DNA from 3 places in the Paenibacillus sp. J23TS9 genome. Region 2 is predicted to be linked to each of the others. Evidence: predicted binding sites of a transcription regulator. Region 2 holds the regulator's gene; each other region holds the start of a gene.
What was found. Region 2 encodes Rex, which represses fermentation and respiration genes when NADH is low (regulators of the CRP and FNR family bind a similar motif). Its sites were predicted from a motif close to TTGTGAAATATTTCACAA; they were not measured.
Positions count from the first base shown of each region.

Region 1: the regulator Rex is predicted to act here: its motif matches at 3,565-3,582, upstream of KJS65_RS16910 (helical membrane plugin domain-containing protein).
Region 3: the regulator Rex is predicted to act here: its motif matches at 1,454-1,471, upstream of hcp (hydroxylamine reductase).

Region 1 is NZ_BOSG01000002.1:276,855-284,563, forward strand. It holds gene KJS65_RS16885 (DUF4179 domain-containing protein) at 1-436, opposite strand, end outside; gene KJS65_RS16890 (RNA polymerase sigma factor) at 384-989, opposite strand; gene KJS65_RS16895 (MBL fold metallo-hydrolase) at 1,284-2,000, shown strand; gene KJS65_RS16900 (TetR/AcrR family transcriptional regulator) at 2,003-2,572, shown strand; gene KJS65_RS16905 (CcdC family protein) at 2,732-3,253, shown strand; gene KJS65_RS16910 (helical membrane plugin domain-containing protein) at 3,781-4,221, shown strand; gene KJS65_RS16915 (NAD(P)/FAD-dependent oxidoreductase) at 4,259-5,437, shown strand; gene KJS65_RS16920 (FUSC family protein) at 5,521-7,440, opposite strand; gene KJS65_RS16925 (V4R domain-containing protein) at 7,647-7,709, opposite strand, start outside.
Region 2 is NZ_BOSG01000001.1:746,046-753,754, reverse strand. It holds gene KJS65_RS03860 (amidohydrolase) at 1-1,060, opposite strand, end outside; gene KJS65_RS03855 (redox-sensing transcriptional repressor Rex) at 1,047-1,712, opposite strand; gene dinG (ATP-dependent DNA helicase DinG) at 1,781-4,633, opposite strand; gene KJS65_RS03845 (tetratricopeptide repeat protein) at 4,771-5,400, opposite strand; gene panD (aspartate 1-decarboxylase) at 5,529-5,912, opposite strand; gene panC (pantoate--beta-alanine ligase) at 5,917-6,798, opposite strand; gene panB (3-methyl-2-oxobutanoate hydroxymethyltransferase) at 6,795-7,667, opposite strand.
Region 3 is NZ_BOSG01000006.1:265,459-273,167, forward strand. It holds gene KJS65_RS26965 (thiamine pyrophosphate-dependent enzyme) at 1-187, opposite strand, end outside; gene KJS65_RS26970 (2-oxoacid:acceptor oxidoreductase family protein) at 184-1,206, opposite strand; gene hcp (hydroxylamine reductase) at 1,604-3,292, shown strand; gene KJS65_RS26980 (multidrug effflux MFS transporter) at 3,488-4,717, opposite strand; gene KJS65_RS26985 (class I SAM-dependent methyltransferase) at 4,950-5,657, opposite strand; gene KJS65_RS26990 (hypothetical protein) at 6,046-6,321, opposite strand; partial or broken gene KJS65_RS26995 (tRNA-dihydrouridine synthase) at 6,450-6,874, opposite strand; gene KJS65_RS27000 (SGNH/GDSL hydrolase family protein) at 6,963-7,709, opposite strand, start outside.

The DNA.
Region 1 (7,709 bases), on a different contig from region 2:
GGAGAATGCCGAGCTGACGTGCATCCATGATCCCGCTGTCTGTTGTCTCTTTCGTAAAAATAGATCTCACCCAATCAGCGATAGAAGGCTGCGCATACAACGTGAAGGCGGCTGTCACGATCAGAAGCGAAGCGATCCAGAGTGCACTCTTCTTCATGAAAGGCTTAGAGCTTCGGCGACGCTTAGGGGAAACCGGCTGCGGCGGCCTGGCGGGCTCGATATCCACTTGTTCCAGCGAAGCCATCACCTGCTCAGTAAAGTCGTTCGGAAGGGATTCGGGAAACAGCAGCTCTGTCCATATTTTCTCTTCCTCAGCGGCTGCGTGCATCAAGGACTGGCACTCGGGGCAGATCTCGATATGGAATTCCAGCTCTTCATCCGGTTTATTTCCAGAATGAAGGTACTCTTTTGTCTGAGCAAGCTTCCAGCATCTCATGTTTCATCCCCTCCTCATCCTTAAACTTTTTACGCAGAGACTTTTTCGCCCGATGAAGCCGGTTGCGTACTTTATCTACATCAACGCCGACAATTCCAGCGATTTCTTCATAACTTAGTTCATTCGTATATCTCAGCAAAATGACGATGCGGTATTTATCCGGGAGCTGCTCCAATAACTTGTGCATTTCCCGGCCCGTTTCCTTTCGCAGATAAGCTGCTTCCGGCGTTTCGCTGTGATGCTGTCCTTTGACCAGAACATCATCATCCGCCGGATCCGCTTTTTTTTTCCTTCCGGCATCCCTCATCACATTCACGGCGATGGTGTACATCCAGGAAGCAAAGCTTGATTCTTCCCGAAAACCCGCAAGCTTGCGGTAGGCCTTCAGAAAAGCCTCCTGCGTGTAATCTTGGGCATCCTGCGGACCCGCGCCCATTCCTCGTAACAGACCGTATATTTTATTTTTATGTATTTCAACCAGCTGCGCGAAGCTCTCCTTATCGCCGGCCAATACCTCTCTAACCAGCGCAACGTCCCGTGATGGGTCTATCATAACGATCCTCCTTGCTCTTCATCTGATCTTTATACCTTATAGACGGATGCAGGTCGACTTTATTCTCACTTTTGCACAAAAAAAAGGAGCCCTTCGCAAGAAGGACTCAAAAATCAGATTAGACATATGAAAGGGTTTACAAAACCATTATAGTATGTAAATGTAATTTTGAAAACGCTTTTCTCGTAGTTTATGCCCAAATAGCCTTCGCATAATAAATTAAGATTGCTTTAACTAATATCATTAGTTATAATACTAATAAGATTAGTTTGCGATTATGGGAGGATGATTTTAATGAAAAAAACAACCGTTCACCAGGTTACCCAGCTTGCCTTTATGCCCCGCCTGTTTCCTGTCAACGTGTATCTTGTTGAAGAAGAACAGGGTCTCACCTTGATTGATGCAGGGATGCCGTTCAGTTTTAAGGGTATACAGAATGCTGCGGATTCCCTCGGCAAACCCATAACCCGCATCCTGCTTACCCATGCACATGGTGATCATGTCGGCGCCCTGGATGCGTTAAAAGACGCCATTCCAACAGCCGAAGTATATATATCGCGCCGGGATCAGGCGCTGTTGGCAGGAAGCCGCGACCTCGAAGAGGGAGAGCCCCAAACCCCGGTCAAAGGTGATGTACCCCGGAAAATACGCACCAAGCCCGATCATCTCCTGGAGGACGGCGACCGTGTGGGTTCGCTCCTGGCTGTCGCCTCCCCTGGCCATACTCCTGGCCATATGGCGTTTTTGGATACACGCAGCCAGGTGTTGATTGCCGGGGATGCCTTTCAAATCCGGGGCGGGATGGCCGTATCCGGCCATATGCAGCCGCTGTTCCCTTTTCCGGCGATGGCCACCTGGAATAAGGACGCTGCACTGACAAGCGCACGCCGCCTCGCCGGGCTCCAGCCGTCCTGGCTTGCTGTTGGACACGGACGGATGCTGGAGCAGCCTGCAGCAGCGATCAGCCGGGCGATCCAGCGTGCTGAAGAGGCTTTCCGGGAGGTGAAATAACAATGGCCAAAATGGGACTCGACCGCCATACGCTTCTCGTTGCCGCAGCCGAGCTGGCCGACGCATCCGGACTGGATTCGCTTACCCTGGCTGCTCTGGCGCAGAAGCTCAATGTGCGCTCCCCTTCCTTATATAATCATGTGAACGGACTCCCGGATTTGCGGGCAGCACTCACTGTCTACTGCCTGCATCTTCTCGTCGAGAAAACGCGTGATGCCGTCATCGGCAAATCCGGCGATGATGCCATTCTCAGCTTATGCGATGCCTATCTCCAGTTTGCACGTTCCCGCCCTGGCCTATATGAGGCCTTTTATAAGGTAAATACACAGGAGCATGAGGATCTGGAGGCAGTCAAAGCGGAGCTGCTGAACCTTTTTTTGCGGATACTGGAGCCTTACGGGCTGGGTGAAAAGAAAACGCTGCATACGATCCGCGGACTGCGCAGTCTTTTGCATGGATTCGCGACGCTCGAGCAGCATGGGGGCTTTCAGATGGATCTTCAGTTGGACGAAAGCGTCCATTATGTGCTGAGGACATTTCTAAAAGGCATGCACGCAGAATCCGCTACATAGGCTGATCCCTGTCGAGCAAAAGGCAGGATGCGAATTGGGATGAATAAAGTTTCCCATAGAGGTAATGATGTCATAGGACGTTCAAGTTTACTTCTTGATGAGTGTGATATAATATAGTTATACGTGATTATTTATCATTTTCAGAGAGGAGTCTTTAACTTGGCTCATATTAGTCCCTCATATCTTCAAATCGGATCTACCGTGGGGGCTCTGGTTATGGCGCTTATGGTCATTTTCGTCCGTTTGAAAGCCAGCGATAGACCAGTAACCATCAAAAAAATACTCATCCCGCCGCTTGGCATGTCAACAGGCTTCCTGATGTTCGTGGCGCCTCAAACACGGATTTCATGGCTATGGGCCGTAGCTGCTTTTCTCGTCGGCTGGTTTTTATTCTCATATCCGTTGATTCGCAGTACCAAATTCGAAGTCTCCGAAGGACAGGTTTTTGCCAGACGCTCCAAGAGCTTCGTGGTTATCCTATTCGTTCTGCTCATTGTCCGTACCGTTCTTCATCAGGTCATTGACAAGTATGTCTCGATCCCGCAATCCGGTGCGCTCTTCTTCCTGCTGGCATTCGGCATGATCGTCCGCTGGAGAATTTTCATGCTGAAACAGTATCGAGTCATCGAAGCAGCCGGCGAACTGAACGGCAAACCGATCAGCCCGGAAACGCCCCACTAATCGTAAAATAAAGTAACTTCATTAAACCGCTCCCGGCACGGATTTGCACCGGAGGGCGGTTTTTTGCGTCTCAATGATCAATTTCATGTGATCAAAACATCATTAACCAATCAGGTCATCAAGCTGCTCTGCTTGGTGGCCTCTTTTCATTAAACATTGTGCATACTGCCAAGATGAATTGAAGAACCTATGGAAGGACAACTGCGGAAAGGGATGAATTACTGTTATTTTCCTATTCACAGTGGTTTTCATCACGTTTTTGGCGTAAAAATAAAGCAAAACAGAGAATATCGGACCAAGAAGACGTATATATGTGTAAAACTTCACAATTTGATCTATCACTCTTAAATGCTTCATTATCCTTTTAGAGAGCATTATGTTAACATATGTAGTGGTAATTTAGATTTTCGGCCTTTTTCGTTACGAGGAAGGTCCCCAGGTTATAGACCCCTCTGCCTAAAAAGGGTCTATCAGCCCTTTTTTATAATAAAACTAAGCATTGCTGCTTACGCAAAGGAGAAATGGACATGTCAGAAACAATTACTGATGCAACGACAGAACAAGCAAACACGCCTGTCAGCCAAGATCAAAATGATTTGCTGGACCAGCTGCTCAAGCCTGAGGTTCAGGAATCTTTGACTACTCTGGTCAACCATCTTCCAAAGCTGACTGAGCTTGTGAATGTATTGACAAAGTCTTATGACTTCGCTCAATCCGTAGCTACGGACAAAACACTGAAAAGTGACACTGTAGGTGCGATTCAGGAAATGGCTTCCCCGGTGATCAAATCCGCTAAGAATGTCGCAGCGAACGTGATCGAGGCTAAAGACCGTGCTGAAGAGAGTCATGAAGTGATCGGTCTTTTTGGTATGCTCAAATTGCTGAAAGACCCGCAAGCGCAAAAAATGTTCCGTTTTGTGAACGCATATCTCCAGGTTTCTGCTGAACGCGCTAAAGAACAACAATAATTCTCTTAATTTTACCAGTAAGGACGGAGGAAAAACTATGTCAAAACATATTGTCATTTTGGGTGCAGGATATGGCGGACTTCTCTCTGCTATGACCTTGCGCAAATATCTTAACAAAGATCAAGCGCGTGTCACCGTGGTGAACCAATATCCGACTCACCAAATCATTACCGAGCTTCACCGTCTGGCTGCAGGCAGCATCGAGGAAAAAGCGATCGCTATGCCTCTTGACAAACTGTTCAAAGGTAAAGACATCGATCTGAAAATCGCAAAGGTTGATTCTTTCTCTGTAGACAGCAAAGAAGTAAAACTGTCCGACGGCTCCAAGCTCTCTTATGATGCCCTCGTTGTCGCTCTCGGAAGTATCACTGCATACTTTGGTATTCCGGGACTTGATAAGTACAGCATGGTTCTGAAATCCGCTGAAGATGCAAACCGCATCCACCAGCACATTGAAGACCGCATTAAAGCTTATTCGCAAACTAAAGATGCAGCTGATGCAACCATCCTGATCGGCGGCGGCGGCTTAACCGGCGTTGAGCTTGTTGGTGAAATTGCCGACATTATGCCAAAATTGGCTCGTAAATACGGCGTAGACCCAGGCGAAGTTAAACTGCTGCTGGTTGAAGCTGGCCCTAAAATCCTGCCCGTACTTCCAGATCATCTTATCGACCGCGCGAAAGCAAGTCTTGAAAACCGCGGCGTAACATTCCTGACAGGTCTTCCTGTAACGAACGTGGAAGGCAACGTCGTTGACCTGAAAGACGGTCAAAAAATCGTTACCAACACCTTCGTATGGACTGGCGGCGTTCAAGGCAACCCACTCGTTGGGGAATCCGGCCTCGAAGTTAACCGCGGACGTGCAACGGTGAATGAATTCATGCAATCCACATCCCATAAAGATGTATTTGTAGCTGGTGACAGCGCTGTTGTCTTTGATGCAACAGGCCGTCCTTATCCTCCAACAGCTCAAATCGCTTGGCAAATGGGCGAGCTGATCGGCTACAACCTGTATGCTTACCTGACTGACAAGGCATCCCAGACCTTTGATCCGGTGAACTCCGGCACACTGGCCAGCCTTGGACGCAAAGATGCTGTAGCTACGGTTGGCGAAAACAACATCTCCCTTAAAGGACTGCCAGCAACCATGATGAAGGAGGCAAGTAACATCCGTTACCTCTCCCACATCAAAGCTTTGTTCACACTGGCTTACTAATCATATAAGCAATCAAGAAAAGCCCCGCTCAAATCATCATTTGAGCGGGGCTTTTTACTAATTTCAGCCGGTCAGCAGCTTGCTTACGTCAGGCTCTTCTCCAGCGTGCTTTGCATGGCAAGCAGCTCCTGCCTTATTTTCGGTGTCAGCGCAAGCTCGGGAACAGCCGGAAGCGTTATGCTGCGCTGCTGCTCGGCACTCTGCGCCATTTTCTCGAACACAAGCAGCAGACGGGCAAGCTCAGGATCAGGCAGTTCGGGCCGATTCGCCGTCCAGGCATAAGAATTCAGCAGGTAACCGAATTGATCGAGTGCCCACACCACGGGCAGCAGCCGCTGCAGCTCCTCCTCGCTTCTCGGGATTTCCCCAAGCGCCGTTGCATAAACCGTAGTCAGGTTAGACAGATGAGTCTTCATGGAACGCTGCTCCCGGCTGTCCTCTGCCTCGTAAGCTGCCGGCTGTTCCGTGAACAGCATGGCAGCAAGCTGGGACTGGCTCCGGATCGTCCGGCCCATCAGATACGGAATCCGGCTTGAGGCGGATCTCCTGCCGAGGATGAGTACACCGATCAGGCCGATAATACTGCCGGTGATGACATCGACGATCCGCGTCCCGGCGAAATACCCTACATCGTGGATGTGCGAGCTCGCCTCCGCCATAAGGATCGCATTCGGTGTCACGAAGAGGATGGCGATCGCATAGTTGCGTACGATCAACAGCTCAGCGAAAAACGTAAAGAGCATAATGGCAACGGAAATGATAAAGCCTTCCGGCTGCGCCCATAAAATAGCGCTCGCTATTAAAATTCCAATCATCGTTCCCAAAGAGCGCTGGATTGCCCGGTGAAATGTTGCAATGACTGTTGCACCCAGCATAACCGAGGCACAGGAAAGAGGTACCAAGTAAGAGCGGTTTAAATTAAAAGCATGCGCCGCCAATGCAGCGATCATTAAGATCATACCGAATCTTAGGGACAGCAGAAACACAAGCGAATTTTTGTCGAAGGCGCTGAGAACGATACTCTTCACCGGCGTTCCGGCTATGCTTCTGTCCTCCCAGCCGTCTTCGGCGTCCGCCTCCAAAATCGCTGCCATTTCCCGCACCGCGCGTAGAAGCCCTTCAAGATCCGAATCCTCCAGCCGCTTCAGGCTGTCCGTTATCAGTATTTCACGGTAGCGCAGAACTCCGGAGACGCTGCGGACTACCTGCCCCAGCGCCGGCGGCAGCGGCTCTCCCTTCCTCAAGTTCCAGGTATCGGTTTCCTGGTAGATCACATGTGCCTGGTGAAACAGCCTGAATAGACGGTAGACCCGTGCGGGTTCCCGCCATACTCTCCCCTGCCCGGCCAAAATGGACTCCGCCTCAACCATGGAGATCAGAGTCTCATGTCTCGCCTTCTTATACTTGCCCGTTCCGGCTGCATCCAGCAAACCCGCCAGATTGGTATACAGCCTGCGGACCGCCTGGGTTTCGGGTCCATGCGGATTCGTGAGCCAGCCCGCCATGGCGATCAGCCATGCCAGCGCTCCTCCCAAAAGAACAAGTGTCCCTCGGGTTAAGGCTTCGGAGGGACCATGCGGCATACCGGAAGCAAGCGCGAAGCTCAGAACGAAGAAAAGAGCGGCAGGCCCTTTGAACTTGAGCGCTCCAAAAATAAAGGTCGCCAGCGCTCCGATCAATCCCAGCACCACCGCGGACAGAACCGGATACGGAGCCAGCAGCGAGCCGCAAAAGACAGAAAAGCCGATGCCTAGCATGACAAAAAAAAGCTTCCTCGCTCTTAAGGCATAAGGCTCATGAAATGTATATAAGTACGTAAATCCCCCAGTCCCCGCCAGCATACCGTAATCGAAGCGCCCCAGCAGAAGGCCGATCAAAGAGGGCAGGCCCAGACATAGGCCCGCACAGATCGCCCGGTTCCATGGCAGGGCTATTCTCTTCATCTCAAACGCCTGGCGGATCATGGGATGAATAGCGGCTCGCCGATGATTTCGCGTGTTCATGCAGCTTCTTCCTTTCTGAATCCTCAAGCCATTTTGAAAAGGGCAGCTTTACCCGAGGCAGAATTCATCCCGCACCGTGTAAAGCTGCCCTAGGCTGGCTCTTGCTATGAACAGTATCTCCATATAGCGAATCAAGTATAACCCCGCAAAGCGAACGAAACTCTCGTTAATGATCTCTCATCTTCATCCATGTATGTAATTCGGAGTCATTGATAAAATCTTAGCTCATACTCGCAGTGTTCGTCGCCGTTTACGTTGCATTTCACTTC
Region 2 (7,709 bases):
TTTTCAAAAAGAGCGATTGAGCCCCATACACCGTACCCATTTTGAGTGCTTCGGCTGCAGGAATAGCAGTAGGATCGCCGGAAACACCTTTATGAATCAATGCCGCAAGACGCATTTCTTCAAACATATCCAAATTATTATTGCTTGCCGCTCCATCGGTACCCAGCGATACGGTTACTCCTGCTTTGAGCAGGTCTGTTACGCGGGCCACCCCACTGGCCAGCTTCAGATTGCTTCCCGGGTTATGGGAGACAGCAACATGATTAGCAGCCAGAATTTCAATTTCCTCATCCGTCAGATGCACAGCATGTGCCACCAGAGAAGGACGCGAGAACATGCCAAGCTTCTCTAAGTGGGCGACCGGACGAACTCCATAATCGCGGACATTTTGTTCCACTTCAGCCTTCGTCTCGGACATATGGGTATGCATCGGCAGATCCATGTCATGGGCTGCCTGCACAAACTTTTCGATAAAGTCCGGAGGGCAGGTATATGGTGCATGTGGTGAGATCATAGTCGTGATACGACCGTCTGCTTGTCCGTTCCAGTCACGTGCAAACGCGATAGCTTCATTCAGCTTATGGCGCTGAACCTCTTCTGGACACAGACCAATAACCCCGCGCATAAGTGATGCACGCATGCCCGATTCCTTAACCACCTTAGCGACTTGGTCCATATGGTCATACATATCCAGGAACGTAGTGGTACCGCCTTTCAGCATTTCCAGTACGGACAGTGAAGTGCCCCAGTACACATCTGAAGAAGTAAATTTAGCCTCCATAGGCCACATTTTTTCTTCCAGCCAAATTTGCAGCGCAAGGTCATCACCATACCCGCGCAGCAGTGACATGGCAGCATGACCATGGGTGTTAACCAGTCCTGGCATGAAGAAAAGGTGAGTTCCATCCACGACAGAAACATCGCTTTCGATCTCAGGCATTTCCTCTCCTATATAAGTAATCATGTCATCCTCGATCACCATACAGCCGTGAATCACCGGCTTGTCTGCATCAGAAACCGCAAAGCTTCCGTTCTTAATTACCCATTTATTTGTCTTTATGTTCTCCGTCATCCGCAGAATCGTCCTTTCCATTGTCCAAATAATAAGCCAGACTCAGCAGATCTGTTGTGAAATCAGCCGCATGGATCCGGATGTTCGCAGGCGCCTTCAAAATGGTTGGTGCGAAGTTGAGAATAGCCTCAATACCGGCGGTAATCAACTTATCTGCCACATTCTGCGCTTCAACATCAGGAACCGTAATAATCCCAATACGGATGTTCTGGCCTTTGATCGTTTCACTAATTTCATCCATCGACTGAACCGTTAAGGTACTGATGCGCGTTCCTACCTTTTTGGGATTCTCATCGAATACAGCGACAATCTTGATATTTTCCCGAAGGTATAAGTTATAATTCGATAGCGCGTGACCCAGATTACCGGCTCCAACGAGCACGGCATTGATCTGCTGGTCCAGATTCAGGATATGGCGAATTTTCTCGATCAGGTACGATACATCGTAACCAATCCCCTTGCGGCCAAAATCCCCGAAATAAGCCAGATCCTTACGAATCTGTGCAGGATTCAAATCCAGCTTCAGTCCGAGCTCCTGTGATGATACTGTGGATACCTCGCGTTTATTCAGATCATTCAAGTATCTTAAATACACAGGCAATCTGCGGACAACCGCTTCGGATATTTTCTCCGATTTCATGCTTGCTCCCCCTATTTAACAGCTTAATTTATATACATGTTTTTCAGTCAATTGATTCGGATGCATGCTTAGCCCTCATGAAGCCATTCGGATATGCGAGGAACCATTTTTTCAGTAATCATATGTTCCATTTTGGGTCCTGGCAATGAGTATAGGAAGTACTTGCCGTAATAGGATTCAATCACACGCGTATCGTATACAATAACAATCCCACGATCATTTGCCGTACGTACCAGCCGACCAAAGCCCTGTTTGAAGCGAATAACCGCCTGCGGCACAGAAAGCTTCATAAACGGGTTTTTCTTCTGCCGCTGCAGCAGTTCGCTTTTTGCCTCAACGAGCGGATGGTTCGGCGGTTGGAATGGCAGCCTTACAATAGCCAGACAAGTCAGCGCTTCTCCGGGAATATCCACACCTTCCCAGAAGCTGCTTGTACCGAGCAGTACAGAAGCGCTGCTGTCTTGGAATCTGCGGATGAGTTTGGTGCGGCTGCCGCTGTCAACACCTTGGCCTAATACAGTTATATCGCTGCTGGCAAGTGCATTTTTGAGTGGCTCATGGACCTGCCTTAGCATGCGGTAAGAAGTAAACAATACGAGCATTCTTCCGTGGGTAGCAACCGCGGTATCCGCCAAAGATTGAACCAGTGTATTCACAAACACTGCATCTCCGACACTTCCTTTTACACTTGGAAAATCACGCGGAATCACCAGTAAAGCCTGATCCCGATAATTGAATGGAGAAGGAAGCTGCACAGAGACCAATCGCCCGTTTTCCTGATCCTCTTGCAATCCCAGATTATCAATCATGTATTGGAATGATTTATCCACAGACAACGTGGCAGACGTCAATATGACGCTTTTTTTCTTATCAAAGAACAAATCCTTGAGCTGCTTGCTTACATCGACGGGAACAGCGTACAGCTGGAGTGACTTGCTCCGGTAATGGCTGCTGGCTTCCATCCAGTATACAACGGTCTCATCATTAAGATTCATGAAGAAACGAAGATCATCCCGCTCGACTGCCAAATCCTTAAATAGACCGCTTAGATCCGTGATCAGGCTGTCCGCGCTGTAATCGTCTTCATCCTCCTTGTACTCTGCAAGCATTTTCTCCCCGCGGCGCACAATTTCGCTGATTTTAACATGATTTTGGTTTTCCAGCGCCTTGAGCGTCTCCCATTCCTGAGGCCATTTGCCAGGCTGCAAACGAAGTACAAACTGACCGGCATCACCAGGTGCAGCATCATTACGCTCCGGAATGAGACTAAAGAGGGATTCGCTGAGCTTATCCCAGTTCTCTTTGACATCGACCAGATCCTCACTGATGCGGTCGATTGCCGCAATCCAGTCTCCGGCGCGTTCCTGTCCCGAGGACTGGAGCTGCTGGCGTAGTGCAGGAAGCTGACCGCTGCGGCCATCCTTGTACAGGCGGGTAAGCGTGTGGACCACACTGAAATATTTCATATTAAGTCCGAGATGCTTGCCTGCCACATCCTCCAAATGATGCGCTTCATCGATCACCAGACGCTCATATGCAGGCAGAAGCTGATGGCCTGCTTTCACATCGGTGAAGAGCTTGGAGTGGTTCGTAACGACCACATCCGCGATGCCTGCTTCATGCTTCGCCCGGTGGTAATAACATTTGCGGAACCATGGGCAGCCTCGTCCGAGGCATGAATCGGAATCACTGCTTACGGTTTCCCAGAAGTCGCCGCCACGCCCGCCGAGATTCAGCTCTTCATCATCCCCATTTTCGGTTTGGGCCAGCCAGACGATCATCTGTGCCGCCGTTATCGTGTCTTCCTTGGGATTAAAGAAGTCTCTTCTGTTTATTTTATGTTCAAATTTTCTCAAACACAAATAGTGTTGTCTGCCCTTAAAGACAGCGGCCTTGAAGGGGAACGGCACAACCTGTGTTAATAGAGGCACATCCCGTTCACGGAGCTGTTCCTGAAGGTTAATGGTATGCGTGCTAACCATCACTTTTTGCTGCTGCTTCACGCTTTGATATATGGAAGGGATCAGGTAACCCAAAGATTTACCAGTGCCCGTACCTGCCTCAATTAGTAGATGCTTGTCCTGATCCAGGGCATTCATCACTTCTTCGAACATAATCGACTGCGGTTCACGCTCTTCATATTGGGGCATAATACCTTTTAACCGTTTCTGAATCTCATCAAGATACTCTTTGAAATCGACTCCCGAAAGTGGATTATCATCCGATTCCTCTCTCGGCGGCTTCATTTCAGTCCAATCATCCACAGCAAGCGCCAGTTGGCGGTAAAAGGTATGGCTGTTCAGGTCCTGTATCGGCTCTTGTTCCTTTTGTTGACACAGACCGTCGAAAAACCAGCCGAGGTCACTGTCTTCCTCTGCAAAAAGCTCACTTAAGCGCTGCAAAGTAATCAGAGGAAGATCATCCAGCTCATCCAGACATTTTAACAATACATAGGCTGTAGCTAATGCATCGCTATCGGCTTGATGCGGATGATCATGCTTTATTTGAAAATGCGCTGTCACCTGCCCCAATTGATATGAAGTCAGGGACGGAAAACATATTTTAAGAAAGTCCAGTGTATCCAGGATCCGGCCGGAAAACGGCAAATATCCGCTGCGGTCCAGCGCATTCTGCAGAAAATTAAAGTCAAACGCAACATTATGTCCTACAAGAATGACATCATCCAGCATAGGGACAAGCTCCATGAGCATCTCTTCCAGCGATGGTGCATCTGCAACATCCGCTTCCGTTATGCCTGTCAGACCGGTAATAAAAGGCGGAATTTCCACACCAGGTTTCACATAGGAACCATAAACACGGGAAATCGTCAAATCTTCTTCTATGATGGCAAGTCCAACTTGAATAATTTCATCGGCGGACTGGTTGCCTGTCGTTTCAAAATCCAGTACGGCAAATTTCATGATTTATGTTTAATCCTTTCATTCCAGTCTCATTACCAGCATAACAGAAGATTTCACATTTGAAAATTAAGTGACAACAAAAAGGCGATGCTCAAGGCGCTTTTTTGCGCAAGATGCATCGTCCCTTTCGCGTTGCCTTACATTAAGGAAATCAACTGGCTGCCATATTGAAGCTGACCGCGGTTTTGCTGGCAAACCTTCAAATTAACCAAGGGATCGGGAAGTGTGGGATCACTCTGCAATGCCAATGTAAAAAATTCCTGGGCCTTGCCGGCATTCCCATGCTTCACGGCGATACATCCTAACGCATTGTAGATCATGGCCTTCAGCTTCTGGCTTTTGGCCAGCGGGAGTATCCAGTGAAAATGAAGATGCGCTTCCTTGGTTTCCTCGAGATACAAATGTGCCATGGCCAAGTACATCCGGGCCAGAAGACTGTCCGGATATTGACGGATAACCTGGGAAAATTGCTGGGCGGCCTGACGGTACATTAGTAACCGGAAATATCCCTGTCCGCGCACAAATGCGTTTAACTCCATTTCAGGTGTCTGCTCCGAAAATAAGGTGGAAGGCACCTCGGCATGCTGGCGGAACTCACCCATCTTCTCCTCAAAAGATAACCACTCATCAATAATTCCATCACTCATGGTTTTAAGCATATTCCACTTTTGTATCAGCTGATGCTTTTGGGCCTCCTGCGCCGTCGGGTAATGTTTCATGATCTCATCTAACATGTGGTTCATTTCCGCGAATACATGTTGGAACATGGCTGCATCCCACCCTTAACCAAAAATGAAATCAGTGCGGTCACCTGCATTCATTTTTTGTAGATACAGCCAATTTCATTCCTCGATGGACCTGCCATTCCTTGTCTTTACCCGAGTCGAGCCAAACCTTAAATAATGGTAGCGTGCACTTCCTTATTCATGGTCGTCTTAGGCTGATTCGATTCATTAACGAACACGACCGTAGGCTTGTGATTCTTGATTTCATCACTCGACATCATGGCATAAGAAATAATAATGACGGTATCTCCAGGCTGAACCATACGCGCTGCTGCGCCATTGAGACAGATCACGCCGCTGCCCCGGGGTCCTGGAATAACATAGGTTTCAAGGCGTGCACCATTGTTATTATCCACGATTTGCACTTTTTCGTTCTCCAGAAGATCGGCAGCTTCCATCAAATCTTCATCAATGGTAATGCTGCCAACATAATTCAGATTCGCCTCCGTTACGGTAGCACGGTGTATTTTTGACTTCATCATCGTTCTAAACATGCTCTTATTCTCCCTTCGGGTATAACAGACAGTTATCGATCAAACGGGTTTTGCCAAACTTTACCGCAAGAGCCATCAGAACAGGTTCATTATTTTCTAATACGCCTGCTTCATCCTCCAGAAGTGAAAGCTCTGGAAAAGCTACAATTTCTACGTAATCAATTACAGCCAGTGAGGTTTTACTGATGCTGCTCACCAAAAGATCTCTTGCCTCTCCTGCTGTCCGGATCTCCCTCTTCTCCAGAGCCTCTTGCGTCTTGCGCAGTGACTGGGAAAGCACAAGGGCCTGGGAGCGTTCATCAGGGCTCAGGTACACATTGCGGGAGCTAAGTGCAAGACCGTCTTCCTCACGGATGATCGGACAAGGAACGATTTCGACATTAAAGTTCAGATCAAAGACCATTTGCTCAATGACCGCTACCTGCTGCGCATCCTTCATGCCGAAAAAAGCATAATTCGGCTGGACGATATGAAACAGCTTGCTAACAACCGTCGTTACGCCGTCAAAATGCCCCGGACGTGATGCTCCACACAAACCGGAGGTTACGTCTGAGACAGCAATTCTCGTCTTCGCAGCTTTTGGATACATGGTCTCTACGGAGGGCAGGAAGACCAGATCAGCTCCTGCTCCTTCCGCAGCTGCCAAATCCCTTTCTTCATCACGCGGATAGGTTTCAAAGTCCTCTCCGGGTCCAAATTGGATAGGGTTGACGAAAATGCTGACTACCACGATATCCGATTTTTCTTTTGCGGCTCGGATCAAGCTGGCATGGCCCTGATGCAGATACCCCATCGTAGGTACCAGGCCGACGGTAGTTTTATTTAAAGAGGATTTCAATTCCTCAATTTGTGCTCTGAGTTCTGTAATGGTTCTTACAGCTTTCATGCGTTGTTCACCTTTTCCCGGCCTTTACCGTATAAATTCTCCACAACTTGATCCTCTGCAGTAAATACATGGCTCTCATCCGGAAAAGAACGTTCCTTCACTTCTTTGACGTATTGAGCGAGTCCTTCGCGGATCAAGGTGCCGGCATCGCCGAATGTTTTCACAAATTTTTTGCTGCGGTATGGGGAAGCATATTGAAAAATATCATGGAATACAAGCACTTGGCCATCAACTCCGCGGCCGGCACCGATTCCAATCGTTGGAATGGACAGCTGGGACGTGATGTATTCAGCTACCTGCTCCGTTACCAGTTCCAAAACAACGCCAAATGCTCCTGCCTGTTCCAATGCCTTGGCATCATCCAGCAAACGCTGCGCGTCCTTCTCATCCTTGCCTTGAATTCGGTAGCCGCCAATTTGATTCACCGACTGCGGTGTAAGACCGATATGTCCGAGTACAGGAACACCGGCTCCGACAATCGCTTCAACTGCAGCGCAGATCTCTCTTCCGCCTTCCATCTTGACGGCTTGAGCATGACCTTCCTGCATCAGCTTGCGTACATTGCGCAGCGTTTCATCAATACTTCCGTGATATGTCATAAACGGCATGTCCGCGACAATAAAGGTATTTCCTGCCCCACGTACTACAGAGCGCGTATGATATACCATATCCTCAATCGTTACCGGAAGTGTCGAGTCGTATCCAAGCACAACATTTCCAAGTGAATCGCCGACCAGGATCATATCCACGCCTGCTTCCTCAGCCAGACGTGCAGTAGGGTAATCATAAGCGGTGACCATACTGAGCGCGCTGCCCTCCTGTTTCATTTTTTTCATTTTCACAATGTTTAGCGGATGTTTAACTGCCATTTTTTTTGCAGCTCCTTCCATTTCGGAATATTTTGAAAAACA
Region 3 (7,709 bases), on a different contig from region 2:
CGCCGCGCGTCCGCATCATGTCAAGATATTGGGCGATTTCCGTAGACGGTGTAATCGGAAAATAACCCATGATGTGATAATTGATCTGGGCAGCTGCCATGGCGGCCATTTCGTTGCCCGATTCGAAGACCGCCGTTTGGGCGGCAGGCATCTCGTGCTCGGTTGCTTCTTGGATTTTCATGTTCATGATCTGACTCCCTCCGCGGTTAAATAGGGGAATGCTTGCGGCACACGGTGCTGCTCCGCATAATGCGGCTCTTCCAACATGGCGGCCAAAGCGGTGGTCGGGCAAGCTTCCACGCATTTCAAGCAGCCTTTGCAATACTGGTAATCGATGCCTTTCATAAACATCTGCAGGTTGCCGCGTTTATCCGGTTTCTGCTCCCACACGATGCAGAAATCCGGGCATACCGTATCGCAGGCGGCGCAGTGAATGCAGTCCTCGATCTTGTATTCCGGCAAATATCCCTGCCGGGAGGCGCTAAGGTCCTTCAGGATGCTGTTGGCCGTCACGTTCAGGATCCCGCCGGGCTCCTGCGTTTCAAATCCGAGAACCGGCTGCGGTCTTGCGAAAGCCACCGGGTCTATAAGCCCTGTGCCATTTCCCAAGGAAAGGAACCGGACTTCGTGATACCCTCTGTCAAAGGTCCGCAAATTCGCTTCCACGAGGTGTGGCAGCTTTTTCTCAAACGTTGTGCGGATAACCTGCCGCATATCGTCCGGGTTCAGGAAGCTGCATATCCGGAACAAGGCGCCCAGCATCGCCGTATTGACTTTCGTTTTTTCCTCAACGGCAATGTTCAGCGCATCAATCACCGCAAGCGTTCCCTGCGTCATGTTCAGATCCGCGGCAACTTCGGCAAGGTCTCTCGACGTATTCACAAGTACCGTTCCATCAGGCTGTAATCCGCTTATGACATCTATCGTCTTATACAATGCTTCATGAAATACACCGACGACATGCGGCTGCTCAATGGGACTGTGATCGCGGATTTCCACCCCGGGATCGCAGAACCTTACGAAACTCTTCACCGGCGACCCTTTTTTCTCCGAGCCGTAGCTGGAAAAATTAGAACCGTTAAGGCCGGAGCCGGTTACCCCGGCTTCGGCCAGCATTTTCCCGGCCAGATTGGCGCCAAGCCCGCCGATGGATTCGAGACGGATCTCGAAAAATCCCAGTTCATTTTTGTGAGGCAATATCGACATATTCTCTCTCCTCATTTCTTCTAGAGGTAGTTCAAAAAGACCGCTTTTGATCACGAAGTAAATCGGAGAAGCAGATTCGGCATCGAATCTAGAATTCAGCCGGGCCTTCCGGTGCTCACGTACCCACAAGTACGCTCCGCTCCTCAGTCCCTAGCTTCATCCAATCTTCTTGGTGCTGAAAACCGTCCTTTTTGAACATTCATTTATAAGTCCATAAATCCAGTTTAAAAGAACAATCCGACAGGCTTTGTGATTTAACACACAAACTTAAAAAATGGTGATTGGAATCACCTTTCCGGTTATCGCAGCGGAGTATACTGTGTCTGACAGTCCAATGACAACGCGGACTTATGTGGACCTTAGGCAACCAATAACTCACGAAACCGGGGGAGAAATAATGACTAACATCGCGACAGAGAAGGCCTTAAATCATCAGCCGTCCATGTTCTGCTTTCAATGCCAGGAAGCATCCAAAGGAACCGGCTGCACCCTTGTCGGCGTATGCGGCAAACCGCATGACGTGGCGAACCTGCAGGATCTGCTGATCTATCTGCTGAAAGGGATCTCTTTTCTCAGTCAGGATGTCCGGCTGCCGGAATTCCTTGAACAGCGCGTATCGCTGTTTATCATGGACTCCTTGTTTGCAACCATTACGAACGCCAATTTTGACCGCGAGGTGTTTGTGGGGAGAATCCGGGAAGCCATGGCGCTCCGCGGCGAGGTGCGCGCCTATTATAACGAGCAATATCCGGAAGGAACCGCTAATTTCCCGGATGCTGCCGTCTGGGAAGCGGATCATGAAACCGCATTGGATGAAAAAGCGCGCACTGTCGGTGTCCTATCAACCCGCAATGAAGACATCCGCTCGCTGCGCGAATTGATTACGTACGGCTTGAAGGGAATGGCTGCTTACACGTACCATGCGCTTCACCTGGAGAGAGACGACAACGAATTGAACCGGTTCATGCGCCGCGCGCTTGCGGCTACGCTGGACGATAGCCTTGAAGTGCAGGATCTCGTCGCTTTGACGATGGAAACTGGCAAGTACGGCGTGAACGCCATGGCAATGCTGGACGAAGCGAATACTTCCGTTTACGGAAATCCGGAAATTACGAAGGTTAATATCGGGGTTAGAAACCGGCCCGGCATTCTCATCAGCGGCCACGACCTGAAGGATTTGGAAGAGCTGCTGAAGCAGACGGAAGGGACCGGCGTGGACGTATACACTCACAGTGAAATGCTGCCTGCCCACTATTATCCGGCATTCAAGAAATATGAGCATTTTGTAGGCAATTACGGAAATGCCTGGTGGAAGCAAAACAGCGAATTCGCATCCTTTAACGGGCCGATTCTGATGACGACCAACTGTATCGTTCCGCCAAAGGACAGTTATAAGGACCGCATTTATACCACGGGCAACACCGGCTTCCCGGGCGTCCGCCATATCCCGGAGGCAGAGGACGGCGCTGCCAAGGACTTCTCCGCACTGATCGAGCAAGCGAAAGGATGCCCGGCCCCGACGGAGCTTGAAACCGGCGAGATCATCGGCGGCTTCGCCCATGCCGCCGTGATGAACGTGGCTGATCAAGTTGTCGACGCCGTAAAGTCCGGCGCGATCCGCCGGTTCTTCGTCATGGCCGGCTGCGACGGACGGATGAAATCCCGCAATTATTACACCGATTTTGCGGCAGAGCTTCCGAAAGACACGGTCATCCTGACTGCAGGCTGTGCCAAATATAAATACAACAAGCTTGCCTTAGGCGAAATCGGCGGCATTCCGCGGGTTCTGGATGCCGGGCAATGCAATGATTCCTACTCCCTGGTCGTCATTGCTTTGAAGCTGAAGGGAGTATTCGGCCTAGAGGATATCAACGAGCTGCCGATTTCCTACAACATTGCCTGGTACGAGCAAAAAGCGGTGATCGTGCTGCTTGCCCTGCTGTATCTTGGCGTCAAAAATATTCATCTGGGCCCTACGCTTCCCGCATTCCTGTCGCCAAACGTGGCCAAAGTCCTCGTGGATAACTTCGGGATCGGCGGCATTACCAATGTGGAAGACGATATGAACATGTTCCTTGGTGCCTGATAAACCAATGCCCCTAACCGGGGCATTGGTTTTTATACAAAGCTTGTTTGCGCTCGATTCGCCCTTGCGTAAAATAAAAACGTTTTCTGCCCGTTAGTTAAGGAAAAAGGCAGCCGGCTTTTGGGTCGGCTGCCTTCAAATGTATTCATTGAGCTATCGTTTCCCATTAGCTTAACTACACAAACTCAGTCTGACCTAAAAATTAGGCTCGGATTGGGCTTGTTGTGATGCTCCACGCGGAACTTTTCTTACCAGAACGAAATAAGCGAGCATTGCTGCAGTGCTCGTCGCTAAAATAATTACGCCTAGCGGAACCGCGGTGTTTTCACCTGCGATACCAACCAGAGGAGCAACCACCGCACCTAGAAGAAAAGGTATGACACCCAACAGCGCGGCAGCACTTCCCGCCATATTGGCCTGTCTCTCCATTGCAAGCGGAAATGCTGCAGTTGATGTAATACCTATTGAACAAACAAAGAAAAACAGCGGTATGACCAAGGTGAAAAGTGGACCATGGACTACAGCTACCACCAAAACGACGATGCTTGCAAATAAGGCCACACATAGGCCAAATAGCAGAAATGCCTGTTCAGATATACGATGCGCCATCCGCCCCACTAATTGCGATCCTATAATCAAGCTAATGCCATTCGATCCGAAAAGCAATGCGAAAACGGCCGGTGTGACGCCGTATATATTTTGATAGATAAAAGGCGTTCCTGAAACATAAGCAAAGACACCGGCGATCATAATTCCCTGTGCCAGCATGTAGCCGACAAACTGGCGATCGCGCAAGAGAAGCCCGTAGCTCCGCAATTGGTTTGCGAAGTTGGGTGTTTCGCGTCTTTCAGCTGGAAGAGTCTCCTTCAAACGCCATTTTGTCATCGCCAATAAGTAAATTCCCAGCAGGGCCAGTGCGATGAACACGCCAATCCATGTCGTGAACGAAAGAATGCCGCTGCCTGCAATCGGTGCAGCAAGTGGACCCAAATTACCCACGAGCAAAAGCAAAGAGAAAAATTTAGTAAGTTCGTGACCGCTGTAAAGGTCGCGGGCTATTGCCCGCGAGATAACGATTCCTGCGGAAGCGGCAAACCCTTGGGCAAATCGGAATAGTATTAGCAATCCAATATTGGGTGCGAATGCGCAAGCCAACGAGGAGATGATATATACGGCCATGGAAATCAGCAGAGGATTTCGCCTGCCATAGACATCGCTTAGCGAGCCCATAACGAGCTGACCTATGCCTAGTCCAAGTAAACAAGCCGTCAGGCTAAACTGGACGAGTGACGCGCTTGTATTCAAATTTTCTGCGATTTCAGGAAATGCCGGTAAATACATATCAATCGTAAATGGGCCTAACGTCGAAAATAAGCCCAACAACAAAGCCAAGCTAAAAACATTCCATTGATTATTTTTTCTCATTATAAATTGAATCCCCGATTCTAGTATGGTTTCTATTATCTAAGTTTCATCCGCCGTCGGCAATGTACATAGTGTGAGAAGTTCTGCCCGTTAGTGTAACACGGCTGCTAATCGATGCCGGCAGCCGTGTTTTAGTTTATTTATTGAGCTATCGATTCACGTTAGCTCAACTAGTTGTGCAAAGTAAACCTGAATCTCAAACATGGTGTTTTGTTTATTACTGATAAATTACTCATACATGTGGCGTCGACCCAGGGACTCTCGAGTCTTTTCTACTGAAAAAGACGGCAAAATCCAAATACTTATACATGCAGTCTACATCAAGAAATCCGGCTTCCTCCAACCATATGATTTGATCGTTTAGTTGGGCATTGATATCCAGCTTTCTTCTTTCCACAGACGCTTCAATGGCCTCACGGGAAAGACCACTGTCGTTAATATGCTCAAGCCAGCGTCGTCTGTAATACTCATCGGATGCAGGATGATTTCCGGCCACTTGATCCGCATTAACAAATATACCGCCTGGCATCAGAGCTTGATGTATCGTCACAAATAAATGCTGTTTTGCCATATGAGTGAGATGATGGATGGATAACGAAGAAATGACGATGTCAAACGACTCGGTAAACGTATAGTTCGAATAATCTCCGACGATATACCGAATGCTGTCGTTATGCTGGAATCGCTGACGTGCCCCCTCTAACATTTTGTCGCTTACATCCATGAGCGTAAGCTCTGCATTGGGGTATTTTTGCAGCACCATGCCTGAAAAAAGCCCGGTACCCGCCCCCAAGTCAAGAATTTTCGGTGAGGCAGCAGCACTTTCAACTAAGGATAGAGCCATTCCGTAGAAATCGTCGAAACAAGGGATCAGTTTTTTTCTTTGCTCGTCATATCCACTCGCGATGGCATCGAACAGCTTTTTGACGGATGAGTCCATAACAACACCTCTTTTTCAACTATTGTAATGGGAAAGCATTTGTTGGTGAAATATATAAATCATATTGAATTAATAGCTTATACCTATAATCACAAAACATAACTTACACAGAAAACGGGTACAGTACGTGGTTCTTTATATCCTGTACGCCGGACAGCAATATAATATATCCAATAGCTTCACTAATCTGCCCGTTAGCTTAACACCTGAGGTCAGTTTACAACTTTATTTTCACTTTATTTTTTTAATTCCAAAAGAAATGGCTGCAGTCGCATATTCCCGTTCATAAGTACACATCAATACAGTGGTTCGATATAATACAAATACCTAAGATTGAACTGAAGACTAACGAACAGTTCGAATCGGCCTTTTCTTGTCCATCCTGTGGCTAAATATCCCGAAGCAGCGAAGTATTCAACTCCGCTCTTCCCAGGTAACCGCTGCAGATGACAGGGCGGTTAATGATTTCATATGCTTTTTTAAGATTCGTAATGTACTCCTGACTCCAAGTTTCAAACGATTCGAATTCCTCCTTAGAAATTTGGTGGTACTCCGGGGTGTCGGCGATCCCCGTTAGGGCCTCGTACGCGTAAATATCATCGCCAAACTTTCCTACAGATTGGTATCTACCTGTTTTTAGTCGGATGTAATCGGTGTATCTCAAGGCCATCACTCCATATGATCATAAATATTGTACAATTATAATAATCCGCAAAAAAACTCCATCCCCTATGGTATGGAGTTACTTCGCATTATCACACTGATTAAAGCACAATTAAAGTAAGACATCATTTAACAGTCTCCGCCCTCATCCATATGCCCCGCAAATTCGTCCAGAAGCGCACGCACTTCATCGGTAGACGCCGTGCTCATCAATTGATTTCTTAGCTCGCTTGCCCCTCTAAACCCTTTGACATAAATTTTGAAAAAGCGATGAAGAGCTTTGAATGGACGGGTCTCTAATTCTTGGGAGTACTTATCATGGAGATCAAGCTGCAATCTCAAAAGGTCAAGATATTCGGTACTGCTATGTTCCCTCGGCTCCTTTTCAAAAGCAAACGGATTTTTAAAAATACCGCGCCCGATCATGATCCCATCCACGCCATATTGTTCAGCCAGATTCAAGCCCGTTTGACGGTCAGGAATATCTCCATTAATCGTGAGCAGCGTATGTGGCGCCACACGATCCCGAAGTTCTTAATTTCAGGAATCAGTTCATGTGGGCGTACATTCGGTTAATCTTATATCAATTTCACTTAACTTCTTGCTTGGACAAATCTACTTTTCGCGATATAAGAATGATTGTCAGAACACGCATTCCGTTGCGATTGACGGACGCTTAAGCAGTTTCCAACCGGTTTTGGCGGATATAAACGAGGCCAGCTCCGAGCCCATGCGGTAATGCGTCTGATAGCCGGGATGATAACGGCCGCCCCATCCTTCCACCTCCGGATGAATCAATCCCAAGTCAACCACGAATACCTTTGCGTTTCCGTTTTGATTAAAATGGGACACGACCTGTTTCACGCTGGCAAGATAGTTGTTATTCATGGTTCCGACACAGCAAAAGACATACGGATCATGATATTTTTCCAGGATAACCCGGATGAATTCGATATAAGCGGCAATATACTCCTCATCATGAATCGGCGTAGAATAATCGTTCTGGCCCAGATTAATGACGACTCCATCAGGGATATACCGGGAAAAGTCCCATGGCGCCGTCTCTTTGCCGAGCGTCCCGGAAAAATGCTCCGGCAGTCCCTGCCTATTTCCTACCGCATCCTGCCAAACGCCGATACCGCAGATGGCCATCGTATGATATTCCGCGTTCAACATTCTGGCGCTGATTCCGACATAGGACATGTAGCCGTCATCCAGATCCGGAGCTTCGGCGAGCTCATGCGGATGACCAATCCCTGCTCCATCCGTGATGGAATCGCCGAAGTATTCCAGCCGCAGGGGCCTTGCCGCGGGCGGGGCAAGGAAGCTTCCGCCGTCAGGCAGAGTAAACTGATGAAACGCAATACTGCCGGTCAGAATCCCCGTACG